2 regions of the Pseudomonas sp. 86_A genome follow, and region 1 is predicted to be linked to the other one. Evidence: riboswitches for the same ligand, from Rfam matches in the RefSeq annotation. Region 1 holds a riboswitch; the other holds the start of a gene.

Region 1 (7,710 bases):
GGTAAGCGGCGGCGGCCCATTTCAAGGCGTTGAACAGCACGATCGATTGCGACACGATCAGGCCAATGCCCAGCAGCGAATAACCCACGTGCAGGAAAATCGCCGAGCCCACGCCCAGCGCGGTCCAGGTGCCGGCGCGTCGACCATGGGTCACGCTCTCGCGCACCACCACGGCAAAGTCAGGGCCGGGGCTGGCCACGGCCAACAGATGGATCAGTGCAACGGTCAAGAACTCGGTCCAGTACATGGGGGCTCCACTTTAATGAGTAAAAACAATTCATCAACTGGCTCAAACCCTGTGGCGAGGGAGCTTGCTCCCGCTCGGCTGCGCAGCAGTCGTAAAACCTGAAACACCGGTGTGCCTGACACAGTACGGTGAATGGGTTTGGGTCTGCTTCGCAGCCCAGCGGGAGCAAGCTCCCTCGCCACAGGGTATTGCGGGCGCTGTGCGTAACCAATTGCTTCATCTGGTAGGCTCGGCAGATTACGCCTTCCGTTCACCGCACAAAAGGTACAGTTGATGAGCAATCCGCACCGCGCCGTATTCCTCGATCACCCGTCTCTGGATCTCGGCGACCTCGACCTCAGCCCGTTGCGCGCCTGCTTCAGCGATCTGCAACTGTTCGCCCAGACCTTGCCCGAACAGGTCAGCGAGCGCTTGCAGGGTGCCAGCGTGGCGATCACCAACAAGATCCGCATCGACGCCGCCGCGATGGCCGCCAACCCGGACCTGAAGCTGATCCTGATCACCGCCACCGGCACCAACAACGTCGATCTGGAAGCGGCCCGCGCCCACGGCATCACCGTGTGCAACTGTCAGGGTTACGGCACGCCGTCGGTGGCGCAACACACGATCATGTTGCTGCTCAACCTTGCCACGCGCCTGGCCGACTACCAGAAAGCCGTCGGCGAAGGTCGCTGGCAGCAAGCCAAACAGTTCTGCCTGCTGGACTACCCGATCGTCGAACTGGAAGGCAAAACCCTTGGCCTGCTCGGTCACGGCGAGCTCGGCGGCGCGGTCGCGCGACTGGCCGAAGCGTTTGGCATGCGCGTACTGCTCGGGCAGATTCCCGGCCGCCCTGCCCGCCCGGACCGTCTGCCGCTGAACGAATTGCTGCCGCAGATCGACGCCCTGACCCTGCACTGCCCACTCAATGAACACACCCGCCACTTCATCGGTGCCCGCGAACTGGCGTCGATGAAGCCCGGCGCGTTTGTGGTCAACACCGCCCGGGGTGGCTTGATCGATGAACAGGCCTTGGCCGATGCGTTGCGCAACGGTCACCTCGGCGGCGCGGCCACCGATGTGCTCAGTGTCGAGCCGCCGGTCAACGGCAATCCATTGCTGGCCGCCGACCTTCCACGGCTGATCGTCACCCCGCACAACGCCTGGGGCAGTCGCGAGGCGCGGCAACGCATCGTCGGCCAATTGACCGAAAACGCCCAAGCGTTCTTCAGCGGTACAGCGCTGCGGGTCGTCAGTTGATAAACTGCGGCACTTTTTTTTCAAGGAGCAGTTATGGATCCGCGCAGTGAAGTACTGCTTCGTCAGGCCGAGTTATTCCAGGGTTCGCTGTTGTTGGCCGGTTTGCCTGCCGATGATCTGCTCGGGCGCCTGCCCAATGCGTTCGGCTGGTGCTGGCACGCCGGCGATCAGGCCGCACTCGATGCACGCTTCGAGGGTCGCAGCCATTTTGGCGTGAACGTGCCGGAGCGCGAGTTCGACAGCGCCGTGGTGTTCTTGCCCAAGTCCAAGGATCTGACCGATTACATCCTCAACGCCGTGGCTGCGCGTCTGGCCGGGCGTGAGGTGTTTCTGGTCGGCGAAAAACGCAGCGGCATCGAGGGCGCATCGAAACAGCTCAACCCGTTCGGCAAGCCGCGCAAGCTCGACAGCGCGCGCCACTGCCAACTGTGGCAGGTCACCGTGGCCAACGCGCCGCAAGCCAAATCCCTGGAAAGCCTGGCGCAGACCTATGAGCTGCCACTGGCCGAAGGCCCGTTGAAAGTCATCAGCCTGCCGGGTGTGTTCAGCCATGGTCGCCTGGATCGCGGCAGCGCCCTGCTGCTGGAGCATCTGGACAAACTGCCGAGCGGCCATCTGCTCGATTTCGGCTGTGGCGCGGGCGTGCTGGGGGCGGCGGTCAAACGGCGTTATCCGCACAATCAAGTGACCTTGCTCGACGTCGATGCCTTTGCTGCCGCCAGCAGTCGCCTGACGTTGGCGGCCAACGGACTGGAAGCCGAAGTGATCACCGGTGACGGTATCGACGCCGCGCCGATGGGTTTGAACGCGATTCTGAGCAACCCGCCGTTCCATGTCGGGGTGCACACCGATTATTTCGCCACCGAGAACTTGCTGCGAAAAGCAGCCAAACATCTGAAAAACGGCGGCGAACTGCGGCTGGTGGCGAACAGCTTCCTGAAGTATCAACCGCTGATCGAAGAGCACTTGGGCGTGTGTGCGATCAAGGCCGAAGGCAATGGTTTCCGGATTTACCGGGCCAAGCGCGGCTGAAAATTAGCACTTGCCGAATGGATTCTGCCTAGGCAGAATCCGCTCCGTCCTAGGGGAGTAGTCTCCCACGAGCGCCAAGCTCGTCCGGCATACGTCAACATACTTGATCCTCAGATCATGGCGTATGCGACCCAAGCGTCCGCACCAGACGGATCGCAGGGTTTGACAAGACCTATGACACGCACACCTTACCCGGGGCGGGAAGGCTGTACGTGTCATAGCCGTGTCGACCCGCCCCTTAGGAAAATCCTGATGCTGGACTCGTTACTCGTTCCCACCGCAATCGTTGCCTTGGCCGAAATCGGCGACAAGACGCAACTGCTCGCGCTGATTCTCGCCGCTCGCTTTCGCAAACCCTGGCCGATCATTGCCGGTATCGTCGCCGCGACCCTGGCCAACCACGCGGCAGCCGGTGCGGTCGGCGCCTGGTTCGGCAGCTTCTTCTCCGATTCGGTGCTGCACTGGATTCTTGCCGCAAGCTTCACCGCCACTGCGCTGTGGACGTTGGTCCCGGACAAGATGGACGACGATGAAGCCAGCACCGCACGCAAGTTCGGCCCGTTCCTGACCACGCTGATTGCGTTCTTCCTCGCGGAAATCGGTGACAAGACCCAGATCGCCACCGTGATGCTGGCGGCGCAATACCCTGAGTTGTGGCTGGTGATCATTGGCACCACGGCGGGCATGTTGATTGCCAACGTGCCGGTGGTCCTGGCGGGTAACTTTGCCGCGGAGAAACTGCCGCTGACGCTGATCCGTCGCCTGGCGGCTTCGGCATTCCTGATTCTGGCGATCGTTGCGGTGTACAAGGCGATGCAGAGCAGTGGCTGGGTTTAACCCCTGCGCCTGAGCCTTGCACATCATTGTGGCGAGGGAGCTTGCTCCCTCGCCACAAAAACAAGGCCCCTTTTGCCCCGACTATCTATCAGGACTTCGGGGCTTTTTCGTAAAGCGGCATCACTTTCGGAATCGCTGCCTGCAACGAGGCGATCCGGCTGGACGACGCCGGGTGAGTGCTCATGAATTCCGGCGGTGCGCCTTCCGAGGCCTTGCTCATCTTGTTCCACAAGGTGATCGCCGCATTCGGGTTGTACCCGGCGCGGGCGGCCAGTTCGAGGCCGATCAAGTCGGCTTCGTTTTCGTTGGCACGGCTGTTGGGCAAGGTCATGCCGTAGTTGGCCACGGTGTCGGCCAGCGCCAGGCTGTCCTGACCCAGACCGAGCAACGCACCGGCACCCTGCTTGGCCATTTCAATCCCGTAGGCTTTGGACATCGCTTCACGACCGTGCTCGCGCAGGGCATGGGCGATTTCATGGCCCATCACCGCGGCGATCTCATCGTCGGTCAGCTTCAGGCTGTCGATCAGCCCGGTGTAGAAAATGATCTTGCCGCCAGGGCCGCAGTTGGCGTTTAGCTCATCGCTCTTGATCAGGTTGACCTCCCACTGCCATTGGGCGGCATCGGGGCGGAAATTCGGCGCCTGGGCGATCAGGCGGTTGGCAATGGCCTGAACCCGCTTGGCCTCCGGGCTGGTCTTGTCCAGTACGCCTTTGCTCGACGCCTCGCCAACGGTCTTCTGATAGGACTGGGCATACATCTGGTCGACCTCTTGCGAGGACAGCATGCTGAACATGTACTGCTTGCGCTCCACCCCTACGGCTCCGCCGCTGGTGGTGTTGACCGACTGACAACCGGCCAGCAACAGCGCTGCGCTCAGTGCACTTACAACCAATGTCTTGTTCATTCAAAAGCTCCCTGAAAACATGCCGCGTATCCTAGGCGGGTAATTGTATCGGCGCCAGATACAACAGACGTGTTGCAGTGTCTTTCGGATGTTTCCCACTTCTGCTGTCGTAAAAAATTCACAGCGCCCGGCAGACCCGCCACCACTGCGTCGCGCACCGATCCATTTGCGACATGCCCCGCTCTTTGTTCCGCTCGGCACTCATGGCGCAATGCCCGCTGCCGATACAACAGCGCAGACGTCCTCTTGCGTGCGGAGCTCCCATGAAGTTCAAGTCGATCCAGTTTTCCGTCGCCGCCCTGGCCGGCGCCATCGTCCTCAGCGTGGTCGCCGCGCTGGTGCTGTACGCGCTGTTTTCCGGCGCCCGCACCCAAGAGATGGTGCAACAGCGCACTCAGGCGCAGTTCGAGCAAGTCATCGAACAACGCCTGACCTCCTTGGCGCAGACTCAGGTCAGCCAGATCCAGCGCGAACTCGAAGCGCCGCTGCTGATTGCCGGCGGCCTGGTGCGGGTCAACGCCCTGCTCGGCACGCCGGGCACCGATGGCCAGCCGCGCCTGACCGTCAGCCGCGAACAACTGATCAGCCTGATCAAAGAGAACGTCGAAAAGAACCCGAAGATTCTCGGCACTTACATCGGCTGGGAAAAAAACGCCCTTGATCACAACGACGCCGCCTACGTCGGCACCAGCGTGGTCGGCATCGACTCGGCCAACGGGCGCTTCCTGCCGTGGTGGTTCCGCAATGACGACGGCACCCTCGGCCTGGATAAACTGGTGGACGTCGACGACCAGAAAGTCCTGTCCACCGGCGTGCGCGCCAGCGAGTACTACCTGTGCTCGAAAGAGAGCAAGAAATCCTGCGTGATCGACCCGGCGCCCTACAAGGTCGGCGACAAGGTCGTCATGCTCGCTTCATTCATTGAGCCGATCATGCTCAATGGCACCTTCCAAGGCATCGTCGGCGCCGACCTGTCGGTGAACTTCATCCAGGAAATGCTCCTGGGCGCCAACCAGAAACTCTACAGCGGCGCCGGGCAAATGGCCCTGATCGGCGGCAATGGCCGGATCGTTGCCTACACCAAGGACCCAAGCAAATTCGGTGAGAAGGTCAGCGACATTCTCGACGCCGAGCAAATCGCCAACCTGGCCAACCTCAAGCGCGGCGAAGTCACTTATTCCGTCAACAAGGACAAGGGCCGCATCGAACTGTACCTGCCGTTCGGCATCGGCCAGACCGACGCGCGCTGGACGCTGATGCTGCAACTGCCGCTCAACGCGGTGATGGCCGATCTGCAGAAACTCCAGGGCGACCTCGACGCCCAGCGCAAATCCGACACCTTCGGCATGGCCATGGTCGGTCTGATCATCGCCGCCATCGGTCTGCTGGTGATCTGGCTGGTGGGTCACGGTATCGCCCGACCGCTCAAACAAATGGTCGCCATGCTTGATGACATCGCCAAAGGTGAAGGCGATCTGACCCGTCGTCTGAGCAGTGATCGCAGTGATGAACTGGGTTCGATTGCCAAGGGCTTCAACACCTTCCTCGCCAAGTTGCAGGCGATGATCACGCAGGTGGTGACGTCAGTGCAGAGTGTCAGCGACTCCTCCGAACACACCGCCGACATCGCCATTCGCACCAACATCGGCATTCAGAAACAGATGGCCGAGATCGATCAGGTCGCCACCGCGGTGCAGGAGATGACCGCGACCGCGCAAGACGTGGCGCGCAACGCCACCCAGGCGGCGCAAGCCGCCAGTCACGCGGATCAGGCCGCCGGCCAGGGCATGCAGATTGTGCGGGACACGTCGAATTCGATCGGCGTGCTGGCGGTGGAAATCGGCAAGGCCGTGGAAGTGGTACAGACCTTGGCCAAGGACAGCGAAAACATCAACGCGATCCTCACCGCGATTCGCGGGATCGCCGAGCAGACCAACCTGTTGGCACTGAACGCGGCGATCGAAGCGGCGCGGGCCGGCGAACAGGGTCGCGGCTTTGCTGTGGTAGCGGACGAGGTGCGCAATCTGGCGCAGAAAACCCAAAAGGCCACCGAAGAAATCCAAAGCATGATCCAGCAATTGCAACAGGGCACCCGCGATGTGGTGCGGGTCATGGAAGACAGCCAGAACCGCACCGACGAAAGCGTGCTGCACGCCGCGAAAGCCGCTGAAGCGCTGGAGACGATTACCCAGGCGGTGTCGGTGATCAACGACATGAACACGCAGATCGCCAGTGCGGCGGAAGAGCAGAGCGCGGTGGCTGACGATATCAACCGCAACGTGATCAATATCGGTCAGGTGGCCAATGAAGTGGCAGGCGGCGCGGATGAGTCGAGTTCGGCGAGTGCCGGCCTGACCAAACTGGCGGAGCAGCAGCGGCGGTTGATCAATCAGTTCAAGGTTTGACGTCGAAGGCTAAAAGTCAAAAGCTCCCCCTCACCCTAGCCCTCTCCCAAAGGGAGAGGGGACTGATTGGGGGATATTTCAGAATTACACCGACCTTAGAGATATACGCTGAATCCCTAATCAACTCGGTGCATCACGTCGGTGGATCGCTCAAGACACCTCGGTCAGTCCCCTCTCCCTCCGGGAGAGGGCTAGGGTGAGGGGCTTTTGATCTGCTGCTAGGCTGGGGTCAGGCACTCCGGCCCATTGAGCTTCGGATCATTGATCAGATTCGCCAACACCCGCTCGCGCAACGCCGCCGGCTCACTGGCGAGCAAGCCCTGCAGCACATGCAGCGGCGTCTCGGGATCGAGCCAGGCGGCCTGCCCCGCTTCATCGAGAATCAGCGGCCGGCGCTGACTGGCCGCCGGCTGAGTGATGACGGCGGTACTCAGCCACACCTGCTCCTGCACCGGATACGCTTCCCAGATCGCCGCGAAAAACAGCGAAGAGCCCTCCCCCGGCGTCAGCCAGTACGGGCGTTTGCGCACGCTGCCACGCCATTCGTAGAAACCGTTGGCCGGCAACAGGCAGCGACGCAGGCGCAGCGCCTCGCGGAACATCGGTTGCTCGGCCACGGTTTCGGCCCGAGCATGCGCCGGTGTTTTCGACAGATCGGTCAGCCACGGCGGCGTCAGCCCCCAACGGGCGCGGGCCAGCGAGCGCTGGCCGTCGGCCTCGGCGCGCAGCATCAACACCGAATCATTGGGGGAAATGTTCCACTGCGCCTGTTGATCGGCGGGAAAACCAGGCAGGGCCGCGAAGTCGCGGTTCCAGCGAAACAGGGCATAACGTCCACACATGGGGCAACACGACTCAGAAGTAAAACGAACGTCAGCCTAACAGACCAGCGTCCCGGGGAAGCTCTCCGGTTCATCGCCGGGCAGCGGCAGCGCGGCATTGTACGCGGTGATCAGTTCGCGGGCGTACTCGGCCTGATCGTTATCGACCGACAGGCCGAGCAGCCCAAAAATCGGCAACTCCCCCGTGCCGCCGAGCAGATC
Region 2 (7,710 bases), on a different contig from region 1:
CTCCTCCAGCGGCAGGCGCCGGGCACCGCTGGAGGCGCGAAAGCCTTCGCCGATGATCGCCTTGTAGGCTTCGGGAGCGAACGGCTGGCCGAGCGGATCGGGCGACTGATCGAGTTCGATCACGTTGCGCCAGTCGTTCAGGTTGGCATCGGTGCCATACAGGCTGAGCTTGAAGCGCCCGTCCTGCAGATCGTTCAGTGCCACCAGCAAGCCGTTGTCGTCGGTGCCGACTGCCGCCAGCGACGAATTGGGGTTGGCCGGTTCCAGCGGATACGGCTCGCTCCAGGTCTGCCCGGCGTCCTCGGTGCGGCTGGCCAGCACCCGATGATGGGTCTCGCCCGCATAACGCAGCATCGCCACGGCACGTCGCCCGTCCAGCGGCACAATGGTCGGCTGCAACGAATGCTTGCCACGGCTGATGCGGAATTTGTCGATCACCGCCCCGTCCGCGCTCAGGTACAGATACTCGGCGAACTTGCCCATGAACTCGTGGTACACCGGCAGGCCGATCGAGCCATCGGCATGGAACACCGGCGCCGCGCGCACCAGCGTGCTGATGTTGAAAAACGGCGAAGTGACCAACTGCCGTGGCGCCGTCCAGTTGCGCCCGAAATCATCCGAGACCATCACATTGATCGCGCTGGTGGCCCAGCCGCCCACGGACACCGACACATAAAACATCCACAGGCGCTGATCCGGCGCGAGGGCGATCACCGGGTTGCCCAGTTTGCGGATGTAGCGGCGGGTGCCATCGCGAGTCGATTCGCGGGTGGCGAGCACCTGCTCGGCACCCCACTCCGCGGTGTCGGCGTCGTACCGTGCGGTGCGAATCTGCACGTCGGCCGCACCCTCTCGGGAACCGGCAAACCACACCGCCATCAGGTCGCCGCCCGGCAGCGCGGTGACCGACGACGAGTGCACGAAATCATTCAGTTTTGATGAGACGAAGCGGCTGCTGTACACCGGTTCCGGTGCCTGCAACGACGCATCGACCGGCGGCGTCGTCACGGCAAACGGCGCCAGCACATGGGCCGGATGACTGCGCCAGGCGCTCCAGAAAATCAGGCACACGGCCAGTCCGCCAAGGGTCAGTTTCAAGCGATAGGACAACGCACGCATAGTGGACTCACGGCAAGAACAGGAGGGAGGGCATCGGCAACACATCCCTGTCAGCGCGTCGGGTCGTCCGGCAAGCGGCGACGGCGTCCGGTGAGCATCGACAACGGCAAGTTGTCGCGAACCAGAAAACTTTCGAACACCGCAGCGGCGATGTGCAGACCCACCAGCACCAACAAGACGTCGGTAGCCGTTTCGTGCACCTGCAACGGCCAGTCGGCGCCCCACAAGGCGTCGACCTCTTCCATGGCCCAGCCGCTCAAACCGGCAATCAACATCGCCAGCAACATCAGAAGCATCACTAGCGCGCCAATCGGCGAATGCCCGAGGCGATGCTCGGGCCGTCCGGCAATCAGTGATCGCCCATGGGCGATCAGCCGCGTCGGTGTCGGCCAGAAATCCGCCCAGCGCGCACTGCGCGGCCCGACGAATCCCCACACCACGCGCACCAGCAGCCAGGCCATGGCGTAATAGCCGAGCCAGACATGCCAGTCGTCACCGGCTTCATTGAAGAAGTAGTTGGCGACGAAGACGCCCGCGATGGACAGATGAAACAGCCGCACCACGGGGTCCCACAGGCGCAGGGACGCGCTTGGCATCAGCCCTTGATCTCGGTTTTCACCGCTTTGCCGCTGACCGGGTCGTGGTAGATCTCGATCTTGCGCTTGTCTTTGTCGAAGCCGTAGATCTCATAGCAGTTGCCGTCGGTAACCTTGAACTTGCTGATCTCGTAGCCCTGGGCCTTGAGCTGCTCCTGAAAGGCTTTCTGGTCTTGCCATTGCGAACGTTCGGCGGTGGTGCATTGCGGGCCGGCGACGGCCAACGGGCTGGCAACGATCAGGGACAACAGCAGAAGTTTGCGCATGGAAAACACTCTCGCTCGATGAGGAAGGCCTCACTGTGCAAAAGCAACCTTAGTGAAAGCTTAGTTGGCAACGAGTCGTTACATCTTTCCCGTCGGGTGAACTGCCACAGCCCCTCGCACAGCGGCATGATGCCGCCGGTCACCCGCCCTGTTTCCTCAAGAGACTCCGTTATGCGCCTATTGCTGGTCGAAGATGATCGCGCCCTCGGTCAAGGCATTCGTGTTGCCCTCGGCAGCGAAGGCTACACCCTCGACTGGTTGCAGGACGGGGTCAGCGCCTTGCATGCCCTGCGCAGCGAAAGCTTCGATCTGCTGCTGCTCGACCTCGGCCTGCCGCGCCTCGATGGCCTGGCCCTGCTGCAACGCCTGCGCGGCGAACAACAGGATCTGCCGGTGCTGATCCTCACCGCCCGCGACGGCACCGCCGAACGCATCGCCGGGCTGGACGCAGGGGCCGACGACTACCTGATCAAACCGTTTGACGTCGATGAATTGAAAGCCCGCATCCGCGCCTTGCTGCGCCGCAGCCAGGGCCGTGCGCAACCGGTGCTGGAGCATGCCGGGGTGTGTCTCGACCCGGTCACGCAACAAGTCAGCTGGCACGGCAACGACGTGGTGGTCACCCCCATGGAATATCAACTGCTGCACCAACTGCTGGCCCGTCCCGGCAAGGTCGTCACCCGCGAACGCCTGTCCCGGGCGCTGTATGGCTGGCAGGAACGGGTCGAGAGCAACACCCTCGAAGTGCTGATCCACAACCTGCGCAAAAAGCTTTCGACCGAGTTGATCCGCACCGTGCGCGGTGTCGGTTATGTGCTGGAGCTCAAGCCATGATTTCCATTCGTGCGCGAATTCTGGTGCCGGTGCTGATTTTGGTATTGATCGGCGACGTCCTGATCAGTTGGCTGGTGCTGCGCGACAGCCACCACGAAATCGAAGAAGTCTACGATGCCCAACTGGCGCAAAGTGCCCGTCTGCTGCAAGGCGTGCTGGCCCAGCGTGCGCCGGGCGACAACGACTGGACCCGGCTCTATCAGGCGTTCGATGCAGCCATGAGCCGGGTCGGTGATGGCGAGGCCGCGCACCCTTACGAAACTCGTCTGACCTTTCAGGTCTGGCGCAGCGACGGGCAGTTGCTGGTGCGCTCGGCCGAAGCACCGGAGCTCGCCGCACCGCCAACCACTCTCGGCTCGCATGACCTGATGGAAAATGGCCGCGACTGGTGCGCGTTCCTGCTCAAGGACCCGCAACAAGGGCTGTTGATCTGGGTCGGCGAGCGCGACGATATCCGCCAGGACCTGATCGAGCGCATCGTCGGCCACACCCTGTGGCCGAGCCTGATCGGCGTACCGCTGCTGGCCGCGCTGATCTGGCTGAACATCGGCTGGGGCCTGCAGCCGTTGCGCGCGATGGCGCAGAGCATTCGCGGACGTGACACCGAAACCCTGAAACCGCTGCACCTCAGCCCCCTGCCGCATGATCTGGAGCCGATGCAAACCGCGCTCAATCGTCTGTTGCAGCAGATCGACAACCTGCTGGCCCGGGAACGCCGCTTCATCGCCGATGCGGCCCATGAGCTGCGCACGCCGCTGGCGATCCTGCGGATCCACGCGCAAAACGCACAACTGGCCGCGACCCCGCAACAGCGCGAAGAAGCCCTGGAGTTTCTGGTCAGCGCAGTGGATCGGGCGACGCGCATCGCCAGTCAGTTGCTGACCATGGCGCGGATCGAACCGCGCCTGGCGCATCCCGAAACCAGCGCCGTGGACCTGACCGAACTGGTCCGCGAAGAACTCGCCGAACTGGCGCCGCTGGCCCTGGAAAAAGACGTCGAACTGATCCTCGACAGCGACCACCACTGCCCGGTCGAAACCGATCCGGTGGCCCTCGCCATCGCCCTGCAAAACCTGGTGACCAATGCGCTGAACTTCGCCCCGCCCGGCAGCGAGGTGCGGGTTCAGGTGCAACCGCAGGCCGGCGGCGCGGTGTACATCAGCGTCGAGGACGCCGGGCCCGGGATCAACGAATTGGAGTACGCGCGGTTGTTCGAGCGTTTCTACAGCCACGGCCATGGCAATGGCGCCGGGCTGGGGCTGGCGATCGTGCAGATGATCGTCAGCAAGATCGGCAGCACGCTGCAGCTGTACAACCGGCCGCAGGGTGGATTGTGCGCGCAGTTGCGGATCAATGAGGCCCCCTTGGCTTAGCGCTGCTCTCTCAGGTCAGATTCGCTGTGGCGAGGGAGCTTGCTCCCGCTGGACTGCGCAGCAGGGCTTCTGCTGTTCGGCAAAAAAAGGGCCGCTGCGCGACCCGGCGGGAGCAAGCTCCCTCGCCACAGAGATTTGCTCTTTTTCGATGGCCTCGGCGCTTTTGACAAAATTTTCATGTTGGCCCCCATAAGATCCGCAGCCTCGTTGGGGAGTAGCCTGTTTCCGAGTTCCTCGGAAGCGTTCGTATCAACATTCTCGGCAACATGCCGTGGTGCGAACACCTTTTGGTTGGTGAGACCGACGACACATCCATGCCTAAAGTCGGGCGTGTGGTTGTGTCGTTGACTCATAGCCCGACTGGAAGTGTGCCCCCGTGAATCCTGTTTCCCTCATATTCCTCGCCCTGGCCATGTCCACGGACGCGTTCGCCGCGGCCATCGGCAAAGGCTCCAGCCTGCACAAACCGCGTCTGACCGAAGCCTTGCGCACCGGTCTGATTTTCGGCGTAATCGAAGCCATCACCCCGATCATCGGCTGGCTGATCGGCCAGGCCGCCACCCGTTGGGTCGCCGAATGGGACCACTGGATCGCCTTCACCCTGCTGGTCATCCTCGGCCTGCACATGATCTACAACGGCCTCAAACACGAAGACGAGGAAGAGGAAAAACCCGGTCAACATTCGTTCCTGATTCTCGCGGTCACCGCGTTTGCCACCAGCATCGACGCACTCGCGGTGGGCGTCGGCCTGGCGTTCGTCGACGTCAATATCTGGGTGGCGGCAGCGGCCATCGGCCTGGCGACCATGACCATGGTGACCCTCGGCGTGATGCTCGGCCGGGTGCTCGGCGCGGTCGTCGGCAAGCGCGCGGAAATTGTCGGTGGCGTGGTGTTGATGATCGTCGGCGCGACCATCCTCTACGAGCACTTGTCGGTCTGATTCAACCTGCAATCAACGCTGTCAGTGCCAACGCGTTACCCAGCGCGGCACCACTGGCAGTGTTGTCGAAGATGCACCAAGTCACGGCGCCTTGTGCTGCCGCGACTTTCAGCTGCTGTGCCAGCGCTTGCAGATAACGCTCATCGTAGGCGCTGTGGTAGATCCGCGGCGAACCGTGCAGTCGCCAATAACCCAGCCCCGCCCAGTCCTGCGCCGAGCCATCGGTGCTGATCCGCGACGGATCGACCACCGCCTGGGCAATCCGATACGCCTGCAACAGGGGCTGCGCGGTAACCCACGATGCGTGCCGTGGCTCAACCACCACGTCACCGTCGAATCGCTGGCGCAACGCGACGAAAAATGCCTCAGCGCTTGCCGGCTCGAATGCCAGCGACGGCGCAAGTTGCACCAGCAAACACCCCAGTCGATCACCCAGGCCGCCGCACTGCTCCAGAAACTCATCAAGCGCCTGATCACAGTTTTGCAGACGCAATTCATGGGTGATCCGCTTCGGCACCTTCACCGAAAAACGAAAGCCTGGCGGCACAGATTCCGCCCAGCGCGCATAAGTCTGACGACGATGCGGGCGATAAAACGAGCTGTTGATTTCCACACCATTGAATCGCGCCGCATAACGCTGCAGATGCGTGCCCTCGGCCGGAAACTGCGGCCAATACTCACGCCCCAGACTCCAGCCTGCGCAACCAATGAACATCAAAAAAGCACCTTCGCCGCTTCACGCATGAAAATCTCCACGGTCTTCGGACCAATCCCGTCGAAAGCCTTCAGGCGCTGTTCGAACTCGCCACGATCGGAGCTGGCCTTGACGATGTTGCCGACCTTGCCGGCGTATTCGTCATTGAGCCGCGCCGCCAGCGCCAACAGACGCGTGGCTGTGGTTTCGTCGTAACGCACGTAATGCGCCTCGCCGAGCATGCCGACCAATTGCCGATGCGTGCAGTTCGCGAGTTTGCGCGGCGTGTCGCGCTGATGCCGCTCGGCAATCACTCGATAGGCCTCGGCGGCAATGCCGGCCTGAATACGCTTGCCCATCAGAAAACTGGCGAGCAGCCATTTGAACAACCCCTCCTCGCTCACTGGATCAAGGCTGATGTGCAGGTCGTGGGCGCTGACGGTTTTGCTCATCGGGTGATCGCTCGCGGCTTGAGGGGGCTTTTGCTTGAGGCCCATGGAGAGCGCCGGGCGTTCCTTTTTTTTGCGTGGTAACTAGTCAATGGCGGCAGGCTGCGATCCTTTTAAAAGATCGCAGCCTGCAGCAGCGCCTGCTCGGATTATTTTTTGCCGGGGAGGACGCTCGCCAACACTTGTTTGGCGGCTTGCACGATCACGCCCGCTTCATCCGGGTCGCCCTTGAGCAAGGTGGTGGCAAACTTTTTCGCCTGTTGGAACGTGATATGTGGCGGCAACGGCGGCACGTTGGGGTCGGTCTTGAACTCGATCAGCACCGGCACGTCCGAGGCCAGCGCCTGCTCCCAGGCGGCGGCGACGTCCTCATCGCGGTCGACGAAAATGCCTTTCAGGCCGATGGAAATGGCGAACAGGTGATACGGCACGTCGGGAATGCTCTGCGAGGCTTCGAACTTCGGATCGCCCTCCATCACTCGCTGCTCCCAGGTGACCTGATTCAAATCCTCGTTGTTGAACACCGCGCAGATCCACTTCGGACTCTCCCACTGGCGCCAGTATTTGGCGACGGTAATCAGCTCAGCCATGTTGTTCATCTGCATCGCGCCGTCACCCACCAGCGCGATCACCGCACGCTCAGGATGCGCAAACTTGGCAGCAATCGCGTACGGCACCGCAGCGCCCATCGAGGCCAGCCCACCGGACAGCGAACATTGCATGCCCCGGCGAATCTTCAGGTCACGGGCGAACCAGTTGGCGCAGGAACCCGAGTCGCTGGTGATGATCGCCTGCTCCGGCAAGCGCGGTGACAACTCATACACCACCCGCTGCGGATTGATCGGATCGGCTTTGGCCATGGCGCGTTTTTCCAGGGTTTTCTCCCAACTGCCGCGCCAGCCTTCGATCTTTTTGCGCCACTTGCGCGAGGTCTTCTGTTCGAGCAACGGCAGCAGCGCCGCAAGGGTTTCGGCGGAGTCGCCGACCAGATTGACCTCCATCGAATAACGCAGACTGAGCATGTCCGGCTGCAAGTCGATCTGCACACCCCGCGCCTGGCCTTCCTGGGGCAGAAATTCGGCATAGGGGAAACCCGAGCCGATCATCAGCAAGGTGTCGCACTCGTTCATCAGCTTGTAGCTCGGTTCGGTGCCGAGCAAGCCGATGCTGCCGGTGACCCAAGGCAAGTCGTCCGGCAGCGCGGCCTTGCCGAGCAAGGCTTTGGCGACACCGGCACAGAGTTTTTCCGCGACGGCAATCACTTCATCCGTGGCCTGCAATGCACCGGCGCCCACCAGAATCGCGACTTTTTCACCGCTGTTCAAAACGTCGGCGGCGCGCTGCAGATCCGCCTCGTAGGGCAGCACTTTCGGCTTGGTGTAACCGACGCCGGAATGCGCGGTGCCATGCGCCCGGGCCGGCGCCTCGTACTCAAGGTC

What was found. Region 1 has a riboswitch for manganese ahead of J5M57_RS17115 (TMEM165/GDT1 family protein). Riboswitches for the same ligand answer to the same signal wherever they lie in the genome.
Region 2: another riboswitch for manganese. It lies ahead of mntP (manganese efflux pump MntP); the one in region 1 lies ahead of J5M57_RS17115 (TMEM165/GDT1 family protein).

The regions. Positions count from the first base shown of each region.
Region 1 covers NZ_JAFGYS010000010.1:210,674-218,383, forward strand. Annotated here, with positions in the region: gene J5M57_RS17100 (LysE family transporter) at 1-247, opposite strand, end outside; gene J5M57_RS17105 (2-hydroxyacid dehydrogenase) at 521-1,486, shown strand; gene J5M57_RS17110 (class I SAM-dependent methyltransferase) at 1,520-2,518, shown strand; yybP-ykoY riboswitch at 2,559-2,681, shown strand; gene J5M57_RS17115 (TMEM165/GDT1 family protein) at 2,771-3,355, shown strand; gene J5M57_RS17120 (M48 family metallopeptidase) at 3,444-4,262, opposite strand; gene J5M57_RS17125 (methyl-accepting chemotaxis protein) at 4,526-6,667, shown strand; gene J5M57_RS17130 (SOS response-associated peptidase) at 6,886-7,509, opposite strand; gene J5M57_RS17135 (DUF2007 domain-containing protein) at 7,546-7,710, opposite strand, start outside.
Region 2 covers NZ_JAFGYS010000001.1:98,865-106,574, forward strand. Annotated here, with positions in the region: gene J5M57_RS00410 (sialidase family protein) at 1-1,119, opposite strand, end outside; gene J5M57_RS00415 (cytochrome b/b6 domain-containing protein) at 1,170-1,715, opposite strand; gene J5M57_RS00420 (PepSY domain-containing protein) at 1,715-1,981, opposite strand; gene J5M57_RS00425 (response regulator) at 2,153-2,815, shown strand; gene J5M57_RS00430 (ATP-binding protein) at 2,812-4,188, shown strand; yybP-ykoY riboswitch at 4,386-4,558, shown strand; gene mntP (manganese efflux pump MntP) at 4,565-5,128, shown strand; gene J5M57_RS00440 (DUF72 domain-containing protein) at 5,130-5,843, opposite strand; gene J5M57_RS00445 (DNA methylase) at 5,843-6,274, opposite strand; gene J5M57_RS00450 (thiamine pyrophosphate-requiring protein) at 6,421-7,710, opposite strand, start outside.